DNA from 4 places in the Pseudofrankia inefficax genome. Region 1 is predicted to be linked to each of the others. Evidence: predicted binding sites of a transcription regulator. Region 1 holds the regulator's gene; each other region holds the start of a gene.
What was found. Region 1 encodes LexA, which represses DNA repair genes until DNA is damaged. Its sites were predicted from a motif close to CGAACNNNNGTTCG; they were not measured.
Positions count from the first base shown of each region.

Region 2: pcrA (DNA helicase PcrA) is a predicted target of LexA. The motif match lies at 3,025-3,038, and genes of this name have one in related genera.
Region 3: dnaB (replicative DNA helicase) is a predicted target of LexA. The motif match lies at 2,023-2,036, and genes of this name have one in related genera.
Region 4: FRAEUI1C_RS14910 (alpha-ketoglutarate-dependent dioxygenase AlkB) is a predicted target of LexA. The motif match lies at 3,924-3,937, and genes of this name have one in related genera.

Region 1 covers NC_014666.1:1,437,148-1,444,393, reverse strand. The annotation lists gene FRAEUI1C_RS05770 (ATP cone domain-containing protein) at 74-562, opposite strand; gene FRAEUI1C_RS05765 (hypothetical protein) at 1,790-2,074, opposite strand; gene lexA (transcriptional repressor LexA) at 2,839-3,675, shown strand; gene FRAEUI1C_RS05755 (ATP-binding protein) at 3,906-5,171, shown strand; gene hflX (GTPase HflX) at 5,284-6,732, opposite strand; gene dapF (diaminopimelate epimerase) at 7,184-7,246, opposite strand, start outside.
Region 2 covers NC_014666.1:7,621,269-7,628,514, forward strand. The annotation lists gene FRAEUI1C_RS30700 (nitrate- and nitrite sensing domain-containing protein) at 1-182, opposite strand, end outside; gene guaA (glutamine-hydrolyzing GMP synthase) at 603-2,318, shown strand; gene pcrA (DNA helicase PcrA) at 3,046-5,550, shown strand; gene FRAEUI1C_RS37770 (alpha/beta fold hydrolase) at 5,557-6,975, opposite strand; gene FRAEUI1C_RS30720 (NAD(P)H-hydrate dehydratase) at 7,117-7,246, opposite strand, start outside.
Region 3 covers NC_014666.1:8,751,155-8,758,400, reverse strand. The annotation lists gene rpsF (30S ribosomal protein S6) at 1-57, shown strand, start outside; gene FRAEUI1C_RS35550 (single-stranded DNA-binding protein) at 111-701, shown strand; gene rpsR (30S ribosomal protein S18) at 791-1,027, shown strand; gene rplI (50S ribosomal protein L9) at 1,044-1,490, shown strand; gene dnaB (replicative DNA helicase) at 2,277-3,635, shown strand; gene FRAEUI1C_RS35530 (CobW family GTP-binding protein) at 3,714-4,730, shown strand; gene FRAEUI1C_RS35525 (GNAT family N-acetyltransferase) at 4,858-5,358, shown strand; gene FRAEUI1C_RS35520 (hypothetical protein) at 6,665-7,246, opposite strand, start outside.
Region 4 covers NC_014666.1:3,620,759-3,628,004, forward strand. The annotation lists gene FRAEUI1C_RS14890 (hypothetical protein) at 1-147, shown strand, start outside; gene FRAEUI1C_RS14895 (hypothetical protein) at 147-1,136, shown strand; gene FRAEUI1C_RS14900 (helix-turn-helix domain-containing protein) at 1,199-2,101, opposite strand; gene FRAEUI1C_RS14905 (SDR family NAD(P)-dependent oxidoreductase) at 2,224-2,934, shown strand; gene FRAEUI1C_RS14910 (alpha-ketoglutarate-dependent dioxygenase AlkB) at 3,119-3,910, opposite strand; gene FRAEUI1C_RS14915 (UvrD-helicase domain-containing protein) at 4,237-6,441, shown strand; gene FRAEUI1C_RS14920 (maleylpyruvate isomerase family mycothiol-dependent enzyme) at 6,557-7,246, opposite strand, start outside.

The DNA of each region.
Region 1 (7,246 bases):
AGGCGCGTCGTGACGGGTGTGACCGACGGCGTCGCGTCGGTGTAACCGCGGCGGGCCAGGCCCGCCGCGGGCGTTACGGCCGGGCGGGGCCCGCCGCGGGCGACAGGGCCACATCCAGGTCGTCGGCCAGCGCGGCCGGGCTCGCCGGCGCCGCCGGGTCGGCCCGCAGCTCGGAGATCGCCCGCTCGAAGTCGGCGAGCGACTCGAACGCCAGGTAGACCGACGCGAACCGCAGGTAGGCGACCTCGTCGAGCTCTCGCAGCGGACCCAGGATCGCCCGGCCCACGTCCTCGGCGGCGACCTCGGCCGCGCCCGACGAGCGGACCGTGTCCTCGACCCGCTGGGCCAGGATCGCGAGGTCCTCGGCGCTCACCGGCCTGCCCTGGCACGCCTTACGAGCCCCGGCGACCACCTTGGCCCTGCTGAACGGCTCGGCGGCCCCGCTGCGCTTGCGCACCCGCAGCGACGCCTCCTCCATCGTCGTGAAACGCCGGCCACAGGACGGGCATGCCCGCCGCCTCCGGATGGCCGCGCCTTCCTCGGCCTCCCGGCTGTCGACCACTCGGCTGTCGGGATGCCGGCAGAACGGACATCGCACGGCTCCTCCCTTCTTCACGCTCGTCGAGGCGGGCCGCCCGCGCGAGCGCACGGCGATCCATCGACCTGGGATCGTGCCGCACCCTGGACAGGGCTGACGCAGGGCATGGCGACAGCACCCGGGGCCGGTAGCCGCGCGACAGCGCGTCACCGGGGACGGCGAACGAACCTCCGAGCCCTCGCACCGGCCTGTCGGCACCGCCGAGCGCGGTGTCCTTCAAAACTACCAGTGGATGACTTACAGGTGTGTAACTACAAGATGTTGTGTCGCCAGACTAGCGCATGCCCGGTTCGTCGGTGCGCATGCCCCCCTCGCGTGTCGGAATCCACCGCCGCAGGACACGCCGGGCGCAACCTGCTCCGACACCGCCGCTTCGTCCCGTCCTCGCAGGTCAGGAGGGAGGCGACGACACGCTGGTCGGCCGAGGTCCGCGATCCCGCTCCGATCCCAGCCGCCGGAGCCGGCACGAGGACCACCACTCACGGGCCCTGTCCGCGATCACCGTCACGACCCGACAGCTAGACCGCATGCCGTGGATCTTCGGAGGCCAGATGAAGATCCACATGGCCGTGATCCGCGAAGTGGCGGTGGTGGCCACGCTTGGCGCAGTGGGTCGCGCCCCTTCAGACCCCGCGGCCCGTCCTTGATCGCCGTTTTAGCCCTCCCCTGGTCGCGACCAGGCCTCTTCCCCGACCATCCGAGGGCCAAATCCGCGATCACCAGCACCGATGGGCCAGCGTCGGCACGTGGGCTCTCCCCACGGTCCGCGGGGAATGCTCTGTCTCGGCTTCACCGCGCGATTCGGCGCCGGTGGGCAGTCGGGACGGGGGTATCACAACGCCAGCGTCGCCTCACGCCCGCGTTCCTCGCCCGCCGCCGTAAGCCTCGCCGGACACGGCTGGTAGCAGGCCCGACAGTAAACGACTCAGGGCCGCCGCATGGATCAGCCGTTCACTTGCGGATCATCCGCCAACGCGAGATTCCATACCCAAACTGGCGATCATCGGCGGCTGGCCCTCAACCGTGGAGGTCACGATCACGCACCGTCCATCAAGAAAGGGCGCCAATCGCACATCAATCGCCAGAGTTCATACAAACTTCGCGATCATGGTCGACCAGCAGCCCATTACCGGCAGAAGATCGCCATCCGGGTATGACACCCGGCCGACCGGAGACCGCGAAACGCCTGGGTCAGTGGCCGGTGGTGGCGAGGAGCCAGGTCACGCCGAGCCAGATGCCGCTCGCGGCACCCCAGAGCGCCAGGCCCATGACAAAGGCGGCCACGACGCGGCCGCGGGCGGTGAGCCGCAGCGCGGGCGCGGCCTGGGACTCGCGACGGGTTCGGCGGCGCGCCGGCCGGACACCGGCGACGGGATGCTCGGCCGCCGCCGCCCGCGCCAGCGGGCTCTGTACCGGGGCCACGGGCGCTGCCGCGCGCCCAGGGCGCCGGCGCGTCGGCACGGGAAGACTGATCACTTGGGCACCGTCGGGACCTACCGGGGCCGGGCGGCCCGGGATCGTCGTGGCCCCACGCGGGTTCGTCACGCCAACCTCCTAGCGGCCGGGCCAGCGACCCGGCTGCGCTCGTCGAGCGAAGCTCAACCAACTCGGGGGTCCGGGGAGATGTTCCCCGGGCAGACATCGCGGACCACCGACGACGCTAACTCAAGGTCAACATGCGGCGGTGGCCGGTACTGGGGCAGGGTGTCGTTCGAACTGATGGTCGATTCTTACACGCATAAGCCCGGCAAGCTACCCGGACACGCTCGAACGCGTGTTTGAGATTCCGTCGTCGTCCGGCTACGGTCATCACGATCAGGCATGACGCGCGCAGCTTCATCCACACGCCCAGCTTCACCCAGATGTCTCCCAAACGTCGGGTTCCCCGAACGGCGGGGGTCCCCGCAGAACGGGGGTCCCTGAACCGCGGGGGTCCCTGAACCGCGGGGGTCCCTGAACCGCGGGGGTCCCTGAAGCGCCGGGTCCCGGTGACGGGAGTCCCGGCGCAGGCGTCCCCGGACGTCGGGTCCAGTGGGGCGGCGTGGCCGGGCTGCGGCGCCGAAACCTGAGGCGCCCGTTCCGGTCGGGCTCGCCGGCCTCGGTGCCGGTGGGCCGGCCTGTCGGGCGTTCGATCCGGACACGCCGGGAGGCGCTCCGGGTCCCCCGATGTCGAGCCTCGCTCGACGAGCTCGACGAAGGAGAACGGTCGCCATGACCTCGAGGCTAGGAGTGCCCACGCCATGACCACGCAGGGAAGGGGACCGCGCAGGGCCGGTCGCCCGTCCGCCGGCCGCGGCGAAGCCGGTGGGACCGTGCGCGACTTCCCCGACGGGCCCGTCGACGAACAGGGTCTCACCACCCGGCAACGGAAGGTCCTCGAGGTGATCCGTGACGCCGTCGAGCGTCGCGGCTACCCGCCGAGCGTCCGGGAGATCGGCGAAGCGGTAGGGCTGACCAGCACGTCCAGCGTCGCGCACCAGTTGAAGATGCTGGAGGACAAGGGTTTCCTGCGCCGGGACCCAAACCGGCCGCGGGCGATCGAGGTGGTCACCTCCGAGGGCGAGGCGCCGATCCGGCCGCTCCCGAAGACCCGGCCCGACCTCGCCGCGGGCAAGGGCCGGACGCCGCTGCGGGTGCACACCCTCGGTTCGGACGACGACGTGCGCGCGGACGACGACGAGAACGCCCAGCTCACCGCGGCCACCGCCTACCTGCCGTTGGTCGGCCGGATCGCGGCCGGTGGTCCGATCCTGGCCGAGCAGGCCGTCGAGGACGTGCTGCCACTGCCCCGGGAGATCGTGGGCGAGGGCACGCTGTTCCTGCTGCGCGTCGTCGGTGAGTCGATGATCAACGCGGCGATCTGCGACGGGGACCTGGTCGCCGTCCGCCAGCAGCCGGTGGCCGAGAACGGCGAGATCGTCGCCGCGATGATCGACGGCGAGGCGACCGTCAAGCGGTTCCGCCGCCACGACGACGGCCATGTCTGGCTGCAGCCGGAGAACCCCGCGTTCCACGACATCGCCGGCGACGACGCCACCATCCTCGGCCGCGTCGTCGCGGTCATGCGGCGGGTCTAGACCCGACTGAGGCGCGACGGAGCGTCCGGAACAGCGCGGGCACGCGCCACCGGACGCTCCACCGCCAAGCGCCCCGACCGGATGGCTCCGCGTACCGGATCCACCGCGCCACGCCCGGCAGATTGACCGTGATCATGACGGCAGATCGACCGTGACCATGGCGGCAGATCGACCGTCGATCATGAGAGAATCGGCTGGCGGCGTGGTGGCGAGGGACGGCGGTGGTGGCGGTGTCGCAGCTGAGACGTGAGCTTTTCCCCAGGCACGCGGAGGCGTTGGTGTCCGCCGCGCTGGCGGATACGCGCGTCGTCGTCGTGAACGGCGCGCGCCAGGTCGGAAAGAGCACGCTTGCGCGTCTCGCCGTGGACGCACACGGCGAGGCGCGAACCTACTACCTGGACGATGACGCGGTGCGAGCCGCGGCCCTGGCGGATCCTGCCGGCTTCGTCAACGCGGACGGGCTGCTGATGATCGATGAGATCCAGCGAGCCCCGGATCTCCTGCTCGCGATCAAGTCGAAGGTGGATCGAGACCCCCGTCCGGGGCGGTACCTCCTCACCGGGTCCGCGCGCCTGTGGGGAATGAAGGGCATTCCGGACATCCTGCCGGGCCGGTCGGAGACCGTGGAGCTATGGCCGCTCGCCCAGGGCGAGATCGATGGCGGCCCAGACGCGTTCGTCGATGCCGTTTTCGCGCGGGACGAGCCGCTGCTGGCCCCGGGCGCCCTCGATCGGAACGACTATGTCGAGCGGGCGCTGCGCGGCGGTTACCCCGAGGCCGTGCGCCGTGAGGATCTGCGTCGGCGGGCCCGGTTCTTCGAGTCGTACATCTCGGACCTCATCGGACGCGATATTCGCCAGATATCCGAGATCGAACGGACGGCGGAGTTGCGCCAGCTTGTTCAGGCACTGGCGGCAACGGCAGGCGGTCTTCTCGTTCCGAACCGGCTCAGCAACGACCTCGCGGTGCCGGCGACCACCGTCCGCAGACACCTGGCCGCGCTGGAGCTCTCCTACGTCGTTCAGCGGATTCCGGCCTGGTCCAACAACCTGACCACCAGAGCTGTCGCGACACCGAAGATCATATTCGTCGACTCCGGCCTCGCCGGACACCTGACAGGTATGTCGCCGCGGCGGGCGTCTCACCCGACCGCGAACGTCGGCGCGCTGATCGAGAACTTCGTCCTGGGTGAACTGGCCCGACAGCTGACCTGGGCCCAGGAGCCGGTCTCGCTCTTCCACTACCGGGACCGGGACGGCAACGAGGTCGACGCGGTGCTCGAGCGGGCGTCCGGTGAGATCGTCGGGGTCGAGGTGAAGGCCGCCGAGACCGTGCGCACGGAAGACTTCCGCGGCCTGCGCCGGCTGGCCGACCAGATCGGCGACCGCTTCCACGCCGGATATGTGCTCTACGCCGGTCCCGAGGTCCTGCCCTTCGGCCCACGCCTGCGCGCCGTTCCGATCTCGGCTCTCTGGACGGCGCAGGCCGACCTCTGACGGGCTCGCGCCGATCTCGCTCCGGTGGCGAACCGGTCAGGACGTGCGCCGAAACCGGCCCCGCCCGTCCGCCGAGAGGCGGACTAGCGGAGCCGGTCTCGGCACGATCGAATCAGACTCGCGCCGGCGCGCGGTAGGCGCCCAGTTCGGCGGCGAGGGCGGCGGAGACGCGCGCGCGCAGCTCCGTACCGGTGGCGTTGTGCCCCTGGTGGAGCACCTCGCCGGATTCGTGAACGCGGGCGACCAGGTCGCCCCGGTTGTAGGGGACGACGACGTCGACCTCGACCTGCGGGTGCGGGACGCGGGTCGCGAGGGCCTCGACCAGCTCGGCGATCCCCGCCCCGGTCCTGGCCGAGACGCAGACCGCGTCCGGTGCCACCCGCCTGATGGCCGCCACCGTCGTCTTGTCGGCGATGTCGGTCTTGTTGACGATGACCAGCTCGGGCACGTCGCCGGCGTCGATGTCGTTCAGCACCTCGCGCACCGCCGAGAGCTGCCCGACCGGGTCGGCGTGCGAGCCGTCGACCACGTGCAGGATGAGGTCCGCGTCGGCGACCTCCTCCAGCGTGGAGCGGAACGCCTCGACGATCTGGTGTGGCAGGTGGCGCACGAAGCCGACCGTGTCGGTGAGCGTGAACGCCCGGCCGTCGGGCAGGGTCGCGCGGCGCACCGTCGGGTCCAGCGTGGCGAACAGGGCGTCCTCGACCAGCACGCCCGCGCCGGTCAGCCGGTTGAGCAGCGAGGACTTGCCCGCGTTGGTGTAGCCCGCGATCGCGACCGACGGCACCTCGCCGCGTTTGCGGGACGAGCGCTTCGTCTCGCGGACGGTCTCCATCTCGCGCAGCTCCCGGCGCAGCTTGGCGATCCGGGCGCGCAGCCGGCGGCGGTCCGTCTCGATCTTCGTCTCACCGGGGCCGCGGGTACCGATGGGCGCGCGCCCGCCGGAGGCCGCCTGCCGGGACATCGACTCACCCCAGCCGCGCAGGCGCGGCAGCATGTACTGCAGCTGCGCCAGCTCGACCTGTGCCTTGCCCTCCTTGGACGTCGCGTGCTGAGCGAAGATGTCCAGGATCAGCGCGGTCCGGTCGATGACCTTGACCTTGACGACCTCCTCCAGCTGGCGCAGCTGGCCGGGAGTGAGCTCACCGTCGCAGATCACCGTGTCGGCTCCGGCCGCGCGGACGACCTCGGCCAGCTCCTTGGCCTTGCCGGAGCCGACGTAGGTCGCCGTGTCCGGCTTGTCCCGGCGCTGGACCAGCGCGTCGAGCACGACCGAGCCCGCGGTCTCGGCGAGCTGGGCGAGCTCGGCCATCGACGTCTCGGCGTCGACGATCGTGCCGACCGTCCAGACCCCGATCAGGACGACCCGCTCCAGCCGCAGCTGCCGGTATTCGACCTCGGTGACGTCGGTGAGCTCGGTGGCAAGCCCCTGCATCCGGCGCAGCGCGCCGCGCTCCTCGACCGCCAGCTCGTCGCCCGCGTCGTCGTAGAAGCCAAGGCCCGTGAAAGTGATCTCGCCGCTGTCGGCGGCGTCCTCAAGGGCGTTGTCGGTGGCCAGCACCCGGGCCACCGCGTCAGAAGGGTTCCGGTCGCCTCGCGTGGCAGCGGGCCGGCGGACCGGGCTGTTGGGAGTGGATTCAGCTGGAAGACTCATACCGTCCGTTCCAACGCGACGGACCCGCACCCGAATTCCACGCGGTGACCGTTCGCTCCAGTTGTCCAGGATGTACATCCGGGACGGGTGATGCCGAGGGCCCTTTGTGGGCCTTGTTCCCATGCGGCCTGGTTCCGCGGTCTGTTATCGCCTGCTCCGCGGTTCCCGGCCCCCGGCGGTTCGCGCCCCGCCGGAGCGGGAGGTGCTACACATCGCCGGTGCCGGTAGCGTGCCACGCCCAGCCAACCCCCGCGACGGGTTTTCGGTTCTCGGACCACGTCACCGTCACGGACCAGGCCACCGGCACGGATCAGGCCGCCGTCACGGGCCAGGCCATGGCCGAGCGCCGAGCGGATCGTCAGGTGGGACGACCGGCCAGCGCAGGCTCCGCCGAGCCAGCCTGGGCGGCGGCAAGCCAGTC
Region 2 (7,246 bases), 2.6 Mb from region 1:
CCCCCGTCTTCCACGACGGGAGCGCCCGGCGCCGGCATCGGCATCGGGTCTGCGGCGATGCCCGTGCTGCTGGCCATCGGTTGTCTGCGCACGTACTTCGCAACCTCTCCGCCGGCCCCCCGGAACAGGGCGTTCTGGGGATGGCCCGGTATCGGACCCGGATGTCCCTCGGTCGGCACCATAGCGGTACCGAGTTCGCGCTCGAAAGGTGGCTACCTTACGCCACGTACTACGAAGCTACGAGTTGTGTGCCTGATGCGCACTTCATGAGGCCCGCCCACGCCGGGTAGGTGGCACGCAGCCGTCGGAACATCACGGGTGCGACGCACGGTCGCCACCGAGGAAGACCGGAGGGATGCCGTCAGCGTCACCACCGCGACGGATCTCGATAACCGTCCGGAGTGCTTTGGAAGCCATGTGATCGAGATGGCCGACCTTCATCGGAAGATGTTTCCGAGAGTTTCAGGCCAGATACGTATTGTTAACATGCGCGCGATCTGGCAATCCGGACGCGCCACCCCGTGCCCGTCGCGGGTCCGGTGTTCCGGCGGGCGACGCGCCGGCGGCGGCCGACCGGTGGCGCTGCTCCGTAGACTTGGCAGGTGAGCGCACCCAACCGCCCGCCCAACCGCCCGACGGCCTCGCGATCAGGTCAGCCCGCTTCTTCTGGTCAAAACGCACAATTCGACCAGAACGCTCCGGCCGGGCAGCACGCAGCCGCAGGCCAGGGCTCCACGAGCCAGGCACAGCCGACGCACCCGGGCTACGACACGGCCCTCGTCATCGACTTCGGTGCGCAGTACGCCCAGCTGATCGCCCGACGGGTGCGCGAGTGCCATGTGTACTCGGAGATCGTGCCATGGAATACGCCGGTGGCCGAACTGCTCGCCCGCCGGCCGAGCGCGGTGATCCTTTCCGGCGGCCCCAAGTCGGTCTACTCCCCCGGCGCGCCCCAGGTGGACCCGGCGCTGTTCGACACAGGCATTCCCGTGCTCGGCATCTGCTACGGCCACCAGGTGATGGCGCAGGCGCTCGGCGGCACCGTCGACCGGACCAACACGGCCGAGTACGGCGCGACCACACTCTCGGTCACCCGGCCGGGCCTCCTGTTCGACGGCCTGCCGGTCGAGCAGCAGGTCTGGATGTCGCACGGCGACGCGGTGAGCGCGGCCCCGCCCGGCTTCTCGGTGACGGCGAACACCCGGTCCACGCCGGTCGCCGCGTTCGAGGACCTCGGGCGGCGGTTGTTCGGCGTGCAGTTCCATCCGGAGGTGCTGCACACCGAGCACGGCATGGAGGTGCTGCGCCGGTTCCTGCTGCACGGCGCGGGTGCCCGGCCCGCGTGGACGATGGTCAACATCGTCGACGAGGCGGTCGCCGCGGTCCGCGCCCAGGTGGGCGGCGCGAGGCTGATCTGCGGGCTGTCCGGCGGCGTCGACTCGGCGGTCGCCGGGGCACTGGTGCAGCGCGCCGTCGGCGACGCGCTGACGTGCGTGTTCGTCGACCACGGCCTGCTGCGGGCCGGCGAGGCCGAGCAGGTCGAGCGGGACTTCGTCGCCTCGACCGGCGTCGAGCTGGTGCACATCAAGGCGGCGGACAGGTTCGCCGCGGCCCTCGCGGGCGTCACCGACCCGGAACAGAAGCGCAAGATCATCGGCCGGGAGTTCATCCGGGTGTTCGAGGAGGCCGCGCGCGATCTGGAGGCCCGCGCCGAGGCCGCCGGCAGCCGGATCGAGTACCTGGTCCAGGGCACCTTGTATCCGGACGTCATCGAGTCCGGCTCCCCCGACGCCGCGAAGATCAAGTCGCATCACAACGTCGGCGGACTGCCGGACGACCTGCAGTTCGGCCTGGTCGAGCCGCTGCGGACCCTGTTCAAGGACGAGGTCCGCCGGCTCGGCGAGGAGCTCGGCCTGCCCGAGGAGATCGTCTGGCGGCAGCCGTTCCCGGGGCCAGGCCTCGCGGTGCGGATCATCGGCGAGGTCACGCCCGAACGCCTCGAGATCGTCCGGGCGGCCGACCAGATCGTGCGCGACGAGATCCGCCGCTCCGGGCTGGAACGCGAGATCTGGCAGGTGTTCGCCGTCCTGCTGGCCGACGTCCGCTCGGTCGGCGTCCAGGGCGACGAGCGCACCTACGGCCATCCGATCGTGCTGCGCGCCGTGACCAGCGAGGACGCGATGACCGCCGACTGGGCCCGGCTGCCGGCCAACCTGCTGGAACGAATCAGCAACCGGGTCGTCAACGAGGTGCCGCAGGTCAACCGCGTCGTCTACGACATCACCTCGAAGCCCCCGGGCACCATCGAGTGGGAATAGGGCGGAGCGGTCGCCGGGCGCTACGCGCCCGGCGACCGCTCCGCCGGCTCGGGCGCTGAGCGCCCTCGCCAACGCTGGATCGAGGTGGGCGCGGACGATGCGGATCAGCCCGTCCAGGGTCGCGACCTCGACTAAGACGCGCGGGGAGCCCCTGCCCAGGGCCGGGGTCCTGGCCGAGGCGGGCGGAGCGTCGGTCCTACGGTGTGGTGCCGAATGGGCCGCGATCTGAGACGGGGCGCATGAGTGAATTCAGCGGGACCACACTTGAGGTGGGCCAGTAAGGCTTCGAGCGCACAGGGCCTCTGAGGGCGTTGTCTTCTCGGCGTTCGCGCATGGTTGGTGCGATGTTCGGGGCCAAAACGACGCCAAGGCAAGATGCCGGTCCGCCCTGCGCCGACGGCAAAGGTCTCCTCATCTGGTTAAGAAGGTCAGCTTTACCGAAGAAACGGCCACGGGACGCCCGGACCAATACCCCGCGCTCCGCACCCCGGGATCGGCCGACATTGGGTCTATTGCCAGCATTCCGGCGGTTCGTAGCGGGCCTCGGAGGCTTCCTGGAGCGTTCGCCGGATGCCCCACCCGGATTCGATCGTCCGTGCCACGACAGCAGTGCCGGGTCCGCCGCTGTGGGTGATGTCGGACCAGGCAGGCATAGTGGCGGTGAGCCGGAAACGCCGACAGCACCCCACTCCGGCGGCCGGCAACTCGAACGTATGATCGAGGACTGATGAGCACACTTTTCGACGACGAAACCGTTCCCGGCGCCGGTGGGGCATCGTCCGAGCCGCGTGACTCGTACGACCTGTTCGCCCCGGCGGTGCTGGCCGGTGCCCCCCGGTCCGGGCAGCCGGCCGCGGCGCACCAGCCGGAGCGCCGGGCGTCCCCCCGGCTCGACCCGGACGCGCTGCTGGCCGGGCTGAACCCGCAGCAGCGCGCAGCCGTGGTCCATGAGGGGTCGCCGCTGCTGATCGTCGCCGGCGCCGGGTCCGGCAAGACCCGGGTGCTCGCCCACCGGATCGCCTACCTGCTCGCCGCCCGCAACGTGCACCCCGGCGAGATCCTCGCGATCACGTTCACCAACAAGGCCGCGAACGAGATGCGGGAACGGGTCGGCGCGCTCGTCGGCGGCCGGGTGCGGGCCATGTGGGTGAGCACCTTCCACTCGGCCTGCGTGCGGATCCTGCGCAACGAGTCGAAGCGGCTCGGGTTCGGCAGCTCGTTCTCGATCTACGACGCCGCCGACGCCCAGCGGCTGATCACCCTGGTCTGCCGCGACCTCGACCTCGACTCCAAGCGCCATCCGGCCCGGGGCCTGGCCGCCCAGATCAGCACGCTGAAGAACGAGCTGGTCGACCACGAGACCGCGCAGGCCAAGGCCTCCAGCCACCCCGAGCGGACCGTCGCCGAGGTGTACGCGCTCTACCAGCGCCGGCTGCGCGAGGCGAACGCGCTGGACTTCGACGACCTGATCATGACGACGGTGAACCTGCTGCAGGCGTTCCCGGACGTCGCCGAGCACTACCACCGCCGGTTCCGGCACGTCCTCGTCGACGAGTACCAGGACACCAACCACGCCCAGTACGTGCTCATCCGCGAGCTGGTCGGTGGCGGGGGGTCGACAGCGGGCCGGGCACCCGGCCGGCTCCTGGCCGCCGGGCCAGCGGACCCTGGGCTGCCCGGCCCGGCCGAGCTGTGCGTGGTCGGTGACGCCGACCAGTCGATCTACGCGTTCCGCGGCGCGGACATCCGCAACATCGTCGAGTTCGAGGAGGACTTCCCGAGCGCGAAGACGGTGCTGCTGGAGCAGAACTACCGCTCCACCCAGACCATCCTGTCCGCGGCGAACGCCGTCATCGCCCGCAACACCCAGCGCAAGCCGAAGCGGCTCTGGTCCGACGCCGGCGACGGCGAGAAGATCGTCGGCTTCGTCGCCGACAACGAGCACGACGAGGCCGCGTTCGTCGCCGAGGAGGTGGACCGGCTCTCCGACGAGAAGCTCGCCCGGTACGCCGACGTCGCCGTCTTCTACCGGACCAACGCGCAGAGCCGGGTCTTTGAGGAGATCTTCATCCGGGTCGGCCTGCCCTACAAGGTCGTCGGCGGGGTGCGCTTCTACGAGCGCAAGGAGATCCGGGACCTGCTCGCCTACCTACGGGTGCTGGCGAACCCGTCCGACACGGTCAACCTGCGCCGCATCCTCAACACCCCCCGACGCGGCATCGGCGACCGGGCCGAGGCGATGCTCGCCGCGTTCGCCGAGCGGGAGCGGATCGGTTTCGCCGACACGCTGAGCCGGGTCGACGACGTGCCGGGCCTGGCCACCCGGTCGGCCAAGGCGATCCGTGAGTTCGCGACGCTGCTCGCCGAGCTGCGCGAGACCGCCGAGGGCGACCCCGTCGAGACGATCGAGGCCGTGCTCGAACGCACCGGCTACCTCTCCGAGCTCGTCGCGGAGGACACGATCGAGTCGCAGGGACGGGTCGAGAACCTGCAGGAGCTGGTGGAGGTCGTCCGGGAGTACACCGAGCGGTTTCCCGACGGCACGCTCGCGGGCTTCCTGGAGCAGGTCTCACTGGTCGCCGACGCGGACCAGATCCCGTCCGACGACGGCTCGGACGGCGTCGTCACGCTGATGACGCTGCACAGCGCGAAGGGTCTGGAGTTCCCGGTGGTGTTCCTCACCGGGCTGGAGGACGGCATCTTCCCGCACATGCGCACCCTGGGCGACCCGATCCAGATGGAGGAGGAACGCCGGCTCGCCTACGTCGGCGTGACCCGGGCTCGCCAGCGGCTCTACCTGACCCGCTCGGTCGTGCGCAGCGCCTGGGGCCAGCCCGCCTACAACCCGCCGTCGCGGTTCGTCACCGAGATCCCCGAGCACCTGCTCGACTGGCGGCGGCTCGCGCCGGCGCCGGCAGGCCCAGGTCCGTCCGGATCCGGTGGCTTCGGAAGCGGTGGTTTCGGGTCGGGCGGGTTCGGGTCAGGCGCGGGGCGCGGGGGTACAGCGCCGGCCGGCTCCCCCTTCGGCCAAGGCCGGGCGTCGTCCCGCCCGGCCAGTCGGCCGATTCCCGCGTTGTCCGTCGGCGACCGGGTGACCCATGACGTCTTCGGCCTCGGAGTGGTGGTCGCGACCAGTGGCATCGCCGACTCCTCCCAGGCGAAGGTCGACTTCGGCGAGGGCACCGGCACCAAGGACCTGCTCCTGCGCTACGCCCCGGTCACCAAGCTCTGACGTCCGTCAGCCTCGGTCCGCTTCGGCGGCCGGGAGGTCCGAGGCTGGCTGGTCTGGGGCTGGCTGGTCTGAGGCTGGCTGGCCGGCCCCGCGCTGCCAGCGCCAGGGCAGCAGTGAGCGGTGCGCCGCCTGGGCTGGGTGCGCCCGGCCGATGAGGGCCCGGACGTGCTCGTTCACCGCATCCGGGCGTTCCAGCGGAAGGGCGTGGCCGGCCCCCTCCTCGACGACGAGCTCCGCCTCGGGCAGCGCGTCGGCGAGCGTGCGGCTGTGCGGCAGTGGGGTCATCAGGTCGTGGTCGCCGACCATCAGCAGCGTCGGGACGTGCCGCAGCACCGCCGCTGCGGCGAGCTTGTCGTGCGCCAGCAGGGTCGGCAGGAACGACATGATCACCGGGATCGGCGTGGCCGCGATCTCGCCTTCCAGGAACGTCACCACCGACGGCGGTACGTCGGTGGTGCCGAAGCCGACCCGCCGGGTGATCGAGTAGGCCAGGTCGCTGCCACGCCGCCTGGCCCGCTCCAGCAGCGGCGGGGCGTGCCGCATCCCGACCGCGAGGCCCGGCAGCACTCGGCGGACCGCGCCGGACACCCCGGCCGGCAGCCCGAAGGTCACCCGGGCCAGGTCACCGGCACTCGTCGACATCAGGGCCACAGCGACGACCCGTTCCGCGAACAGCTCCGGGTGCCGCTCGGCCAGGCCGAGGATCGTCATCCCACCCATCGAATGGCCGATCAGGACGATCGGGCCGGTCGGCGCGCGCGCGGCCAGGACGGCGTGCAGGTCATCGGCCAGCTGGTCGATCGTGCACCGGGCGACCTCGGACCGCCCGGACCGGCCGTGCGCCCGCTGGTCGTAGAAGACCATGGGGCCGAGGTCGGCCAGCGCCCGCTGCTGGAAGCACCACGAGTCGGCGGTGTTGCAGAACCCGTGCACGAACACGAGGGTCGGCCGCTCGGGCAGGTCGGCTGACCCCCACCTCCAGCGCAGCCGGCCCAGGCCCGCGGGCGGGTCCGACCGGACGTCGCCGGCCGCCGCCGAGCTGACGCCGTCGGCGGAACCGTTGCCGCGGGTCTGGGTGACGACGGCCGCGGCCGGTACGCCAGCGGCGGCGAGGTCGTCCGGGTCACTCTCGACGACGTGCAGCGGCACGCCGTCGGAGGCGATCACCGTGGTGGCCCGGCCGACGATGGGCCCGGCACGCAGCTGCGGCGGGACGTCTGGCCTGGCCCGGGCCTTCTTGACGGCCCGGCGCTCCGCGATCAGACCGGCGGCGATGACCGCCCCGGCGATGCCGAGGCTGCCGCCGGTCGCCCGGACCGCCTTCGACCCCGCCACCGATCCGACCAGGTCGACCGCGCCCGCCGCCGACCTCCCCAGGCTGCCGCCCTTCGCGAAGCCGCCCGTTCCCGTGGCCGTGCCCGCCACGCCACCACCTCGCCAACCGCACGCCGATCTTGGCGGCCTCGTCCCGTTTCCCGCCAGTTAGGATGCCCTACTCCCCGATGATGCACCGGTGAACGGCACCCCAACCGCCCACCGGGGCACCAACAGCCCGGCGCGGCGGGGCTAGCCGACGGCGTCGGCGGCGGCGCTCAGGCCGGCTCGGGCGGCCGGCAGCAGGCCGGGCAGGTCGGCGGCGGCGAGCGGGCGCGGGGCCAGCTCGCCGGCCCGGCCATGCAGGTAGGCGGCCACGCTG
Region 3 (7,246 bases), 1.5 Mb from region 1:
ATCCGACTGCCGGAAGCGAAGAAGCCGCGCGCCGCCCGTCGGCCGGTCGCCGCTTAACACCGTGTCAATCGAGGCCAACCACAGGCCTTGCGGGACTGGGGGCACAAGCCATGGCCGGTGAGACCGTCATCACGGTTGTCGGCAACCTGACCAGCGATCCGGAGCTGCGGTTCACCCCGAACGGGGCGGCTGTCGCGAGCTTCACCGTCGCGTCGACCCCGCGCACGCTCGACCGCGCCACCAACGAGTGGAAGGACGGCGAAGCGCTGTTCCTTCGCTGCTCGATCTGGCGGCAGGCGGCCGAGCACGTCGCGGAGTCGCTGCAGAAGGGCGCCCGGGTGATCGTCCAGGGCCGCCTCAAGCAGCGCACCTTCGAGACCCGCGAGGGTGAGAAGCGCACTGTCATCGAGCTCGACGTCGATGAGATCGGCCCCTCGCTGCGGTACGCGACCGCCAAGGTCGTTCGCGCCGCGCGCGGCGGCGGCCCGGGCGGTGGCGGCGGCTTCGACGGTGGCGGCTACTCCGGTGGCGGCCCCAGCGGTGGTGCCGGCGGCGCCAGCGCTGGTGGTGCCGGCGGCGGTGGCGGCTACCGGGGTGGAGGCCAGGGCGGCTCCTCGTCCGGTGGCGGCTACTCCGGTGGAGCCGTCGACGATCCCTGGTCGCAGTCGGCCGGCGGCTACTCGGACGAGCCCCCGTTCTAGGCACCACCCACGGTGTCCACGGGTGCGCGGCGCCCGTTGCGCGCTCTTGCGCGCCCTCATGACGTTTGTCTGAACCTAGGAGTGCACACATGGCCAAGGCGGCTGTGCGCAAGCCCAAGAAGAAGGTTTGCGTTTTCTGCAAGGACAAGACCGAGTACATCGACTACAAGGACACGTCGCTGCTGCGGAAGTTCATCTCCGACCGTGGCAAGATCCGTGCCCGCCGTGTGACCGGCAACTGCAGCCAGCACCAGCGCGACGTCGCGATCGCGGTGAAGAACAGCCGCGAGATGGCGCTGCTGCCCTACACCTCGACCGCTCGCTGAGGAGGGTGACGCCGACATGAAGCTCGTTCTCACCCACGAGGTGCCCGGCCTCGGCAGCCCCGGCGACATCGTCGAGGTCGCCGACGGCTACGGCCGTAACTACCTCGTTCCGAAGCAGTTCGCGATCGTGGCGACTCGCGGTGTCGAGCGTCAGGTCGACCAGATCAAGCGGGCCCGCTCGGCCCGCGAGGTCCGCGACCTCGGCCACGCGCAGGAGATCGCCGAGCAGCTCAAGGCGCTGAGCGTCACGCTGGTCAGCCGCGCGGGCAAGGAGGGCCGGCTCTTCGGCTCGATCACGGCCGGCGACGTCACGGACGCGGTCACCCGGGCCGGTGGCCCTGCGCTCGACAAGCGCAAGGTCCAGCTGACCTCGCCGATCAAGTCGCTCGGGCAGCACACCGTCGCGGTGCACCTGCACCCCGAGGTGACCGCCCAGGTGACGGTCCGCGTCTCCGCGGCCTGATTCACGGTCCGGGTCCGGGTCTCCGGGTTCCCCAGCCTTCGGGTTCTCGGCCGTCGGGTTCTCAGCCTTCGGGTCAGCGGGCCCGGAGCCCCGCTCGGCCGTCGCTCCACCACTGCCCGGTGCCTCGACAACCGTCTCGCGCGGTTGTCGAGGCACCGGGCAGTGCCGTTTCCGGGCCCGATTGGCCGCCGCCAGTGCCCACGCATGGGTTGTGTTCGTCGTGCAGACGATTCGTTCGCGGGTTTCGGCGGACTTTTCTCTGTCCACAGGGCCTGAGGGCAGATGACCAGCCCAGCGGGGAAATTTGAACGGAACGTGACCTAGCCGTCCACAGCTCATCAGTCGTCGTCCCGAGTCTTTCCCCAGGTACTACCGGCGTTGCCCACAGGTTATCCACACAAGTCTGTGGATAACTTTTTGCCGGGCGTGCCTGCCAGCCCCTAAAGTCGGCGTTCGGTCGTACGTGCGTTCGCCGTCCCGGGCGGTGCGCGGTCCCTCGTGGGTGTCTCCTTGACAACGGGCCGCCTTACCTCGAACATTTGTTCGATAGTTGGGTTCGGGCTGTGCGACGGTCTGAGCGGGCTCGGTCTGAGCGGGCTCGGTCTGAGCGGGCTCGGTCCGAACGGGCGGCCGGCGCGGACGGCGGGGCGGCCTCCTCGGGCGACAGGCCCGGGCGGCTCCGCTGAACGGAACGTCCGGGCGGCAGCTCCGCTCGGTGCGTCGGGGCGGCCCGAGACGGCCAGTGCGGGCATCGGCGCGGGATGATCGAGGACAGGGGTGAGGCGGGTGACGGTCACCGACATCTCGCGCGGTGGCGGTCAGCCGCTGGAGCTCGACCGGACGCCCCCGCACGACATCCCGGCCGAACAGAGCGTGCTCGGCGGCATGCTGCTGTCGAAGGACGCGATCGCGGACGTCGTCGAGGTTCTCCGGGCGACCGACTTCTATCGCCCGGCGCACGCGACCGTCTTCGAGGTCGTCGGCGACCTCTACGGCCGCGGCGAGCCCGCCGACACGGTGAGCGTCGCCGCGGAGCTGGGCCGGCGTGAGCTCCTGGAACGGGTCGGCGGCGCCGGCTACCTGCACACCCTTATCTCCAGCGTGCCGACCGCGGCGAACGCCGGTTACTACGCCCATATCGTCGCCGAGAAGGCCGTACTGCGCCGGCTCGCGGAGGCCGGCACGCGGATCGTCCAGCTCGCCTACGGGCCGGCCCATGACGTCGACGCTCTGGTGGACCGCGCCCAGGCCGCCGTCTACGACGTCACCGAGCGTCGGGGCACCGACGACTACGCCCCCCTCGGGGACCTGCTCAATCCGGCGCTCGAGGAGATCGAGGCGATCGCCGGGCATGAGGGTGCACTCACCGGTGTCCCCACCGGCTTCGCCGACCTTGATGAGCTGACGAACGGCCTGCACGGCGGACAGCTCTGGATCGTCGCCGCTCGGCCCGCGGTCGGTAAGTCGACCCTGGGCCTGGACTTCGCCCGGGCGGCCTCGATCAAGCATGGCATGGCGTCGGTCATCTTCTCGCTGGAGATGAGCCGCATGGAGATCACCATGCGCCTGCTCTCCGCCGAGGCTCGGGTCTCCCTGCAGAACATCCGGACCGGGCGGCTCACCGACGAGGACTGGGCCCGCCTGGCTCGGCGGATGGGCGAGGTGGCCGAGGCGCCGCTGTTCATCGACGACAGCCCGAACCTGACCATGATGGAGATCCGGGCGAAGGCCCGCCGGCTGCGGCAACGCAACGACCTGCGCCTGATCATTCTGGACTACCTTCAGCTGATGTCCTCGCCGAAGCGGGTGGAGAGCCGCCAACAGGAGGTCAGCGAGATCTCCCGGTCGCTCAAGCTGCTCGCCAAGGAGCTGGAGATCCCGGTCGTCGCCATATCCCAGCTGAACCGGGCGTCGGAACAGCGGGCGGACAAGCGGCCGCAGGTCTCGGACCTCCGTGAGTCCGGCTCGCTTGAGCAGGACGCCGACGCCGTCATCCTCCTCTACCGTGAGGACACCGTCGAAAAGGAATCGGCGCGGGCCGGCGAGGCGGACCTCATTATCGCAAAACACCGAAACGGCCCGACCGGCACCGTGACCGTTGCCTTTCAGGGGCATTACTCCCGCTTTGTCGACATGGCCAACTAGGCTTCTCGTCAAGTACGGGCACTTCGCCGGTCCCGCACCGCCGCGCGGGGTTGGCGCTGGCGCGGGAGGAGGCGGCGGATGGGCCAACGGGTGCCGGTGATCGCGCTCACGGGGTACCTGGGCGCGGGCAAGACCACCGTGCTCAACCACCTGCTCCGGGCGCCGGGGGCGCGCATCGGGGTGGTGGTCAACGACTTTGGCGCGATCAACGTCGACGCTGCCCTGATCACCGGCCAGGTGGACGAGCCGGCCGCGATCACGGGCGGCTGTGTGTGCTGCGTTCCGGACACGGACGGCCTGGACGACGCGCTGGAGAAGCTCACCCAGCCTCGGCTACGGCTGGACGCGGTGCTCGTGGAGGCCAGCGGCGTCGCCGACCCCCCGGCCCTGGCCCGGCTCATCCAGTTCAGCGGCGTGCGGCGCGCGCGCCCCGGCGGCCTGGTCGACGTGATCGACGCGGCCGCCTACTTCGACACCGTCGACAGCGGTGGGCCGCCGCCGGCCAGGTTCTCGGCAGCCTCGCTCGTCGTGATCAACAAGACCGACCGTGTCGCCACCGAGGTCCGGGCTGAGACGGTGGCCCGGATCGCCGCCCGGGTACGCGAGGCCAACCCCCGCGCCCACCTCGTCGACACGACCCACGGGCGGGTCGACCCCGCACTCGTGTTCGACGCCGCCACCACGGAAGACCCGGTCGACGAGCTCCCCTTCGCGGCCGCGGCCAGGCAGGACCCGGGCGAGGAGTCCCACCGGCACGTCCACGCGGTGACGGTGCCGGCTACCGGCCCCATTGACCCCGGTCCGCTGGTCGACCTGCTGGAGGACCCGCCGGCGGGGGCCTACCGCCTGAAGGGCACCGTGACGGTGGACACCGGGCGAGGCCCGCGCGGTTTCGTCGTCAACATCGTCGGGCCGCAGATCCACGTCGCGGCAAGGCCTTCCTCCGACGGTCCCGACGGTTTGGTCGCGATCGGCCTGCATCTCGACCAGGCAGCGGCCCGGGCCCGCCTGGAGGAGGTTCTGCGGCCCTGCTCCGGCCGCCCGGCCGCCGAGGGCGTGCGTCGTTTCACCCGCTACCGCCGCCTGAGTTCCTGACAGAGGCGTCCAGCCGGCCCGGACAGCGGCGACACCGGGCGTAATACCGTGGCGTCGCCGACGCTGAACGCGTCGGTCACGGTCGCCGCCCGGCGCCAGGAGAGGTCCACGGCGAAAGGTCTGCACCGTGCTCGAGACGGACCGGTTGGTGCTGCGTCCGCTGCGGCTGGCGGATGTCGACGCCTTCCTGGCACTGCATGCCGACGACCGGGTCAACCGCTTCGTTGGCACCTACACCCGCGACCAGGCGCTGGTCCGGCTGGAGACAGTTGAAAAACAGTGGGCGGACCGGGGCCACGGACTGTTCTCGGTGCACCTGAAGACGACCGGCGAGTTCGTCGGCCGGATCGGCCCGCAGTTCTGGGACGAGTTCGGTGAGGTCGAGATGGCCTGGACCCTGCGCGCCGAGGCGTGGGGCCGCGGCTACGCCACCGAAGCGGCCCAGGCCTGCATCGACTGGGCCTTCGAGCACCTGACCGAGAACTACCTGGCCGCCTACATCCACCCGGAGAACGCCGCCTCCCACCGCGTCGCGCAGCGGCTGGGCTTCTCCGTGCTCCGTCACGGCATCCTGTTCGACAAGCCCGTGATCGTGTACGCCCTGAACCGCCCGACCACCCGGGCCTGACGGGCCCCGGGCCGGCCCGCGGGCCCGCCCCAAACCCCCGCCGCGCAGCGACCGCGGCCACCGAGATCACCGCGGCCACCGAGATCACGACGGTGACCGCTGGGGCCTCGACAGTGACCGCTGGCACCGCACCACCCTCGTCGGTCGAGACGCTGCCTGATCGATGCCCGTCCTCCAACCGGCCCGGCGTCAGCATCGGCCGCTCGCGCAGCGCGGCGCTCCGCCGTGCCCGCCCCGCCCCGCCCCGGCCCGCTGCGGCGCGGCGCGGCGCGGCGCGTTCCGCGCGGAACGCGGAGATCGTCCCGCGCCCGCGCAACGTGTTCTCCGGAGGGAGAGTCGACTGTGACTCGGTCGCGTTCCGCCGACGCGGAGCTCAGCCGCCTCCGTGTGCAGGCGGCCCGGAGTCGGTGAGTGCACTCGTCGCTCGGTCGCGTTCCGCGGAACGCGGAGATCGTTACCGGCGTCGGCTGGGCGACGGTAGCGCGTGGGCGGTCGCCGGACTGGGCCGTGGCGACGCCAGCTCGGTCGCGTTCCGCGGAACGCGGAGATCGTGATCGGTGTCGGCTGGCGGGGCGTTCCGGGAACGCGGCGATCTGTCGCATCTGCGCGCAGATCGGCCCAGGAGTCGGTGAGTTCGCTCGTGGCTCGGTCGCGTTCCGCGGAACGCGGAGATCGTCACCGCTGTTGGCTGGCGAGTTGCGCCAGGGAGCGGGCGATCCGCCGCGCCTGCGCGCAGCGCGTACCGGACGGGGTGAGTCCGTCGGTGGGCTCGGCCGCGTTCCGCGGAACGCGAGGATCGTCTGCGGCACCCGTTCCAGCGGAACGAGGAGGTCGTCTGGCGTTCCGCGGAACGCGGAGATCGTTTGGCCGGCTGGCTGACGTTCCGACGAAGCCTTGGGCCTCCGTGGCGTCCGCGCGCCGACCGTTCCGCGGAACGCGGAGATCGTTGGCGGTGCCCGCGTCGTGTCTCCAGGATTCAGGGAGCCCGTCGTTGGGTCGGCCGCGTTCCGCCGAGCGGGCTGGTCGTCCGCGGCGCCGGGCTCTGGACGCGCGATTGCTCCGGGGGTACGGCGGGACGGGTTGGGTGGCGCCTGCGCATGCAGGGTGGTGCACGTCAGCGAACGTCAGCCGTGCCCGTCCCGCCCGCGTACCACGGGCAGTGCCGCGCTCCACGGGTGCGCGTTCCGCGTTCCGCGGTGCCCGTCCCGCCCGCGTTCCGCGGGACGGTGCGCGTTCCGCGGGTTGCGGTGCGCGTTCCGCGGGTTGCGGTGCGCGTTCCGCGGGGTGCGGTGATCGTTCTTCGTGACTACTCCGGCGGAGTGGTCGGAGGGGCGGGGTCGGCGGGCGGGGGGACGACCCAGGGCACGCCAGGGGTGCGTGGCTGGTTGGGGATGCCGTCGGCGTCGGGGTGCGCGGGCGGTTGGTTGGACGGCTGGACGGGCGGCGCGGGTTGGGGCGGGCCATAGGCCGGGTAGCCGGGATAGCCGGGATGAGGCGGGTAACCGGGCTGCTGACCGTAGCCCGGCGGGCGGTACGCGGGGTGACCGTAGCCCGGCTGGTTCGGCCCGGGGTAGCCGTGCTGGTGCGCGCCGGGGTAGCCCGGTTGCTGGCCGGCCGCGACTCCTGATCCGTTGGTTCCGCCCGGATTGCGCCGGGGGAAGCGGGTACGCAGCAGTCGGTTGAGCCACCAGGCCAGCGCCAGCGACGCGAGCATGCCGACGAACGGTCCAGCCTGGTGGTGCCGGTCGCCGGTCTTCGTCCGCGAACCGGCGGCGAGCAAATAGATCGTCATGATCGCGATGAAGACGTAACCACTGACGAAGAAGTGGAAGAAACGTAGCCGCAGCCGGGCGACAACGTCTCGCAGGAACACCGCCGGCAGGATCCA
Region 4 (7,246 bases), 2.2 Mb from region 1:
CGCGACCTCGGCCGGCTCACGAGCACGGACGTGGTCGCGCTGACCAGGGCGATGACCTGGCCGCTGAGCCTGTACCTCGCGCTGCACCCCTGCCCGCTCGACGACGACCATCTCGAAGGCGTGTTCGCCGCGTCGGGGACGACGTGATGTCCGGCCGGCAGACCGAGCTGGACGCCTGGTGGGAGCACGCCTGCCGCGAGCTGGTCCCGCGGGCGATGGCCGCGACGACTGGATGCGACCCGGGCTGCGCCCGGGAGGTCGGCGCGGACATCGCCTCCCGCGGCCGGGTCTTCGCCCGCTGCGGCCCGTCGGCCCGGGACGTGCTGATCACCCCGTTCGTCGAGGAGGCGATCCATCACCAGCCGCTGGACGCGCCGCTGTCGGTCCGGTCGGCGGTCGTGGTCGTGGTGCGCAACAGCCTGGTGGAGCGGGACCACGCGCTCGGCCACCTCGCCGACGTCGACATCCGCGCGATCACCAAGGTGATGACGGAGCTGCTGCACGCGTTCCTCGTCATGCAGCCGCGGCCCCGCCAGGGTGGGTGGCTCGCCGGCGAGTTCGCCGGCCTGCCCGGCCGCTACCCGCGGGCGTGGAGCGCCTTCGCCGCGCTGTTCCAGGTCCTCGTCCGGGGCGGCGGAAGCGCGACCTACAAGGTCGACTACAGGGTCGGCCCGCTGCCCAGACCGCGGCTGCCCGGACCGGGCGAGATCGCCGCGCCCCGTGGCACGACCGTCCCGGGCCAGCGGGTGTCGGCCGGCCCGGCAGGGCCCGAACGGGCCGGTCCGGGCCCGTTGGCGGGCTCGGGGCTGGATCCCCGTTTCGGCGCGAGGCTGGTCGCGCGGCTGACCGACCTGGCGGCGGGGCGCGACGAGGTGCTCGCCGTGCCCAGCCTGTCGCGGATCTCCCGGCGGCACGACAAGCTGTTGCGGGTCGTCGAGTTCGCCCTGGCCCAGGGCGCTTCGGTCCTGACGAGCAACTATCTGCTGCGTCCCGGCGCCGTCTACGCGCGGTCCGGGCGGCTGGCCGTCCCGGACCACCGGAACCACGCGGCGAGCTTCGCCGACCAGCGCGGCCTCGCCGACGTCCACCGCGCCTGCGCCGAGGCCGCGCTCGCCTCCCTCGCGGACGCGTCATGACGCGCGGCGGGTGGCTTCGGCGGGCGTTGGTCCGGCTGCGCTCGGGGTGCCGCGGCAGGGCGTCAGGCGCTGCGGGGGCCGGCCACGGGTGCCTGGTCAGCGGCCAGGTCCTGCGTGCCGAGCACGCGCAGCAGCGCGAGGGCCTCGGCTTCGCGGGTGCCGGGCGGGGCGGAGTAGACGATCACAGCCTGGTCGACGTCGGGCACGTGCAGGGTGTCGCAGTCCAGGGTGAGGGCGCCGAGCGACGGATGCTCGACCGTTTTGCGGGCGCTGCGCCAGCCGCCCGCGGGCTCGCTGTCCCACAGCCGGCGGAACTGGGCCGAGCCGGCGAGGAGGTCGGCCAGCAGCGCCGCGAGGCCCGGGTCGCGTGGATAGCGCGCGGCCGTCGACCGCAGGGCGGCGGCCGCCTGGGCCGCGGTGGCCGCCCGTTCCGCTTCGGTCGCGCCGACCGGGTGGCGGACGCCGTCCCGCGCCGGATCGGGCAGGAAACGCAGCAGGTTGATGTTGCGCCGCTCGACGGGAACGATCGACCAGTCCCCGAGCAGCGCGCTGGACATCGCGTTCCAGGCCAGGACGTCGCCCTTCGCGCTGACGACCATCGTGGGCAGATCGACGAACCGGTCGATGAGGCGCAGTACGCTCGGCCGCACGTGCAACTCGATCGCCCCCGGAGCGGGCGGTGCCCCGCCGGCCAGATGGAACAGCTCGTCGCGGCCGGCGGTGTCGAGCCGCAGCGCCCGGGCGAGGGCCGCCAGAACCTGCGTCGAGGGCCGTGGTCCGCGGCCCTGCTCCAACCGGACGACGTAGTCGACGCTGATGCCCGCGAGCATCGCCAGCTCCTCGCGGCGCAGGCCCGGCACCCGCCGGTTGCCCCGCGGGCCCGCGGGCAGCCCGACCTCCTCCGGCCGGACCCGTTCCCTGCCGCGGCGGACGGCTGCCGCCAGGCCCGCGCGATCGATGCTCACCCGTCCAGCATGCGCGCGACGGCGCCCGGTGGGGGCGCCTCCCGCCCTGCGCCGGGTGGGACTGACAGTCCCACGATCGGCTGGTCCTCCCGCCGCCCCGGCCGCGGGCCCAGGCTTGGGCCATGACAACCGTGCTGATCACCGGGGCAAACAAGGGCCTCGGCCTCGAATCCGCTCGCCGCCTGGCCGCGCTCGGCTGGACGGTCTGGCTGGGCGCCCGTGAGGCCGACCGCGGCAAGACGGCGGCGGCAGAGATCACCGCGGAGCAGCCCGGCGCCGACGTCCGGGTCCTCGCGTTGGACGTGACCCGCGATGACTCGGTCGCGTCGGCGCTGGAGACCGTCCGCGCCTCCGGCACCGGTGTTGACGTGCTGGTCAACAACGCCGGCATCGCCGGAACCCGCAAGGCGCCGGCCGAGACCGTGCCCGCCGACTTCCTCGGGGTGTTCGGCGTGAACCTGCTCGGCCCGGTGCGGATGACCCACACGTTCCTGCCGCTGCTGCGCGAGTCGGCCGCGCCCCGCCTGGTGATGGTGTCCAGCGGGATGGGTTCCTTCGGGATCACCAACGACCCGGACCGCCTGGAGTCGACGCTGCACGGCCTGGTCTACCCGTCGTCGAAGGCAGCCCTGAACATGGTCGCGACGATGTACGCGAAGTCGCTGCCCGACATCCAGGTGACGGTCGTCGACCCCGGCTATACGGCCACCGACCTGAACGGCTTCTCCGGATTCCAGACCGTGACCGAGGGATCCGACGCGATTGTCGAGGCCTGCACCGCCACGACCAGGCTGGCGCCTTTCATCAGCCGCTCCGGCCCCATTCCATGGTAAATCACCCGGCTGAATGAGGCCCGGGCAGGACCATGCCCGAGGCGTTCGCGTCGGTCCTGTGGCGTTTCCGAGTGTCTCCTGATCGCCGTTTTAGCCCTCCGGTGGTCCCTACCGGGCCTGTTTCGTAGCCACCAGAGGGCGAAAACTGCGATCAAGAGGACGGGCGGACCTGGCGGTCACGGCGCTAGCGGACGTCGTGGGGGCGGAACTGGACGCTGATGCGGGGGCCGACGGGGCGGGCGGTCTTGGGGACGGCGTGCTCCCAGGTCCGTTGGCAGGAGCCACCCATCACGAGCAGGTCGCCATGGCCCAGCTCGAACCGGATCGTGGTGGCCGCGCCTCCGGCGCCAGAAGGGCTGCTGAGTCCGGTCGGGCTGATGGTCGAGGCGCCGGCACCGGGCGGTCTGGTGATGGCCGATGGGTCGCCGGTGAAGAGGCTGGGGGCCGCCGGGCCGCCGGGGGCGGAGCGCGAACCGGTCCGGGCCGGGGGAGTGCCTGGCCGCGGGCGTAGGAGCAGCGTTCGCGGGGCGCCGAGCACGAGGATCGCGACCATGGTGTCGTGGGTGGAGCCGCGGCCCAGGCGGTCGCCGTGCCAGGCGACGCTGTCGCGGCCGTCCCGGTAGAAGGCGAGCCCGACGGTGGTGAACGGCTCGCCGAGCTCGGCGGCATAGTGCTGGTCGAGTGCCCGCCGCGCCTCGTCGAGGGCCTGGTCGGGCAGTGGCTCACCCGCCGCGTAGAAGGACAGCAGCCGCGGGACGTCGACGGTCCGGTCGTACATCGGCCGCCGTTCGGCCCGCCACGGGACCTCGGCGCGCAGGCGTTCGAACAGGGAGTCCGCCCCCGTCACCCAGCGCCGCCGGACGTCGACCCAGGCGCCGCCGGCCAGCGGGCGCCGGGACAGCCCGGCCGCGACAGGGCCGATCTCCACCGACGCCGCCGTGTCCAGGAGTGACGCCTGAAACGGGGTGCCAGCCACCCGGCCAGGCTATCAAACATGTGTTCGATCCGTGCGTCCGTGACATGCGGGCCGAGGACGGGTCTGGGCGGGTCACCGGCTGTCAAGCGGCGCGGACCACGGTGGACCGGCACGGACCGGAGACCCGGGGAACTGCGTGCCGAATCGCTTGATCAGACAGCGACGTTGACTGAGATGGCACGTCCGGTGGGGAAACGAGGGTTCCGCTCGTATGGTCTCAGGGAACCCGCCCGGATCGGCGCGCGATGGCCGTCATGAGGTCCTGCCCGCAGGCTGATCCGCGCCGGGCGTGGACCTGCCGATGACGAGACCAAAGGGGACGCGCGGTGGCTCGGCTGGGCATCGACAAGGACTTCCTGTTGGACTTCGCGCGACTCGACAAGCCCGTTCAACAAAAGGTCTCCGACACATTCGCGAAGTTTCAGCAGGCCACCCATGCCGGCCTGCACCTGGAGAAGATCAGCAATGCCCGGGACGACCGGTTGCGCACCATCCGAATTGACCAGTTCTGGCGCGGTGTCGTCCTCGCACCGGACCACGGCGACCATTACACGCTGCTGAAGGTGCTGCCGCACGAGGAGGCCTATGCCTGGGCCCAGCGCCGCAGGGTGTCGGTGAACTCGGCCACCGGCCGCATCGAGATCCGCGACAGCGTCGCCTTGGACGCCACGCTGCCCGAGCTGGACCGATCGGCGCGGCGCGGGCGCGGCGGGACGCGTCCCCTGTTCGCCGACGTCGACGCCACGACGCTGCGCCGGCTCGGCATCGACCAGCAGACCCTCGCCTTCGCCCGAGCCGTCACCGACCTCGCCCAGTTGGAGACCGCGCAGGCCTTCCTGCCCGAAAGCCAGTGGACCGTGCTCTACGGCCTGGCCGCCGGCCTGTCGCCGGACGACGTCTGGCAGGAGATCGCCGCGGCCGTCCTGACCGTCAGCGGGCCGGACGAGCCGGTGAGCCCGGCGACCGTCGGGGCCGGCGCGTTCGACCCGGATGACGTGGCCGCCGCCGTGGAACGCAGCCAGGACCGGGTGGTGCTGGTCTCCGGGCCGGCCGAGCTTCTCGAGGTGCTCAACCACCCGTTCGACCTGTGGCGGGTCTACCTGCATCCGGTCCAGTTCAAGGTCGCCCACGCCCGGTATCGCGGGCCGGCAAGGGTCACCGGCGGCCCAGGCACAGGCAAGACCGTTGTCGCGCTTCACCGGGCCCGCCACCTGGCCGCCGCCGGAGCGGGGCCGGTCCTGCTGACGACCTTCACCGGGACCCTGACCGCGACGCTGCAGACGAACCTGGCCCTGTTGGAGGCTGAGGCGGCCATCCGGGACCGGGTCGCGGTCCGCACCGTCGACCAGGTCGCCAACCAGATCTGGCGGTCCGTCCACGGCGCGCCACCGCCGCTCATCCAGGGCGACGACGAGCGTGACCTCTGGAAGGAGCTCATCGACGAGCGGGGGCTGGCGTTCGGGGACCGGTTCGTCGCCGACGAATGGCGCCAGGTGATCCTCGGCAACGGGATCAACGACCTCGCCGGCTACCAGGCGGCGTCCAGGGCCGGCCGTGGCAAACCTCTGACGGCGGCGCAGCGGAGCCGGGTCTGGGCGGCCGTCGAGGCGTTCGAGGCCCGGCTGCGCGAGCAGGGCGTCCTCACCCACGCGCTGGTCTGCGCCGAGGCGACTCGGCTGCTCGACCAGGGCGCCGTGGCACCCAACCTCTTCGGCCACCATCCCGACGCGGCGGGCCGCCGGCCGTTCCGGCATGTCGTCGTCGACGAGGCGCAGGACCTCAGCCCGGCGCAGTGGCGGCTGCTGCGCGCCGCCGTGGCCCCCGCCGAGAACGACCTGTTCCTCGCCGGCGACGCCCACCAGCGCATCTACGGCCACCGGGCGAGCCTGCGCGACCACGGGATCGTCGTCACCGGCCGGGCCAGCCGGCTGACCGTCAACTACCGCACGACCGCCGAGATCCTCGCCTGGAGCCTCGGCATGCTGCGTGACGAGCGGATCGACGACCTGGACGGTGGGCTCGACAGCATCGCCGGCTATCGCTCCGAGCTGCACGGCCGCCGCCCGGTCCTCGCCGGGGCGCCGACGCCGTCGGACGAGGCCAAGGGCCTCATCGACGTCGTGCGCGGCTGGATCGACGCCGGTGTCGAGCCGGCCGAGATCGGCGTCGCCGCGCGCACGAACGCCGTCGTCGACGAGACCCTCACCGCGCTGCTGGACGCCGGCCTGCCCGCCCGGTCACTCGCGAAGCCGAAGCCCCGGGGCCGCAAGGCGGGAACGGGCAGCCAGGTCGCCGTCGGCTCGATGCACCGGATGAAGGGCCTGGAGTTCCGCTGCCTGGCGGTCACCGGCGTCGGGGCGGGCCAGGTCCCGTCGAGCGCGGTCACGCCGGCCGACGAGGACCCGTACGCGCACGCGCTGGACCTGCAGCGGGAACGCTGCGTGCTGTTCGTCGCCTGCACCAGGGCACGCGAGCAGCTCTACGTCTCGTGGCACGGCGCACCCAGCCCGTTCCTCACCGCGGTGCGCTGACCGAGCCGCTGACCGAGCCGCCATGTGCTGACCGACGCCCGGAACGCGCCGCCTCTCCCGACCGTGAGCGCCCCGGCCGGGAGACAGCCGCGCGGAGAACCGGGAAGACCGCCGCTCAGAAGCCAGGGAAGACGGCGCGCAGGGTGTCCAGCTCGATGCCTTCCGCGGAGACCCCCGCCGGGGTGTGGGCGGCGTCGAGGCGGCCGTAGGCGAGCCGCAGGAACGCCTCGGCCGGCGCGGTCAGCGTCGCGTCGGCGGAGGTCGCGCCGTCCCAGGGGGCCAGGGTCACGGCGTCACCCACCGTCAGCGCCAGCTCCCGGGCGGGTTCGGTCAGGACGACGTGGACGACGGCCTTGTCCGCGCCGGGCCGGCCGAGGAAGCCGATCAGCAGGCCGACCCCGTCGACCAGCTGCGCGACCGCGTCGGCGTCGACCGTCACCGCCGGGTCGAGCGCGACCTTGACGTCCCAGGTGTGCAGGGCGTGCTCGGCCAGCCGCAGCCGCATCATCGTCACCCCGTCGAGCTTCATCGGCCCGAGCGGGAGCTGGAGCGCGGTGAGCGTCTCGGCCGGGACGGCGGCGTAGGTGTCGATCAGCGCCTGGTCGGCGGGCAGCACGTCGGCGGCCTGCGCCTCGGGCGTCTTCGCGTTCCAGACGTCCCAGACACCCTGGAAGACGGCCATCTCGGGGAACGGCGCGTCGGCGAGCCCGGCGTCAAGGTTCAGCTTGCCGATGACGGCGCCGGAGCCGAGGTGCGACAGCACCTGCGCGATGGTCCACTCGGACGCGTAGGACGGCCCACGCAG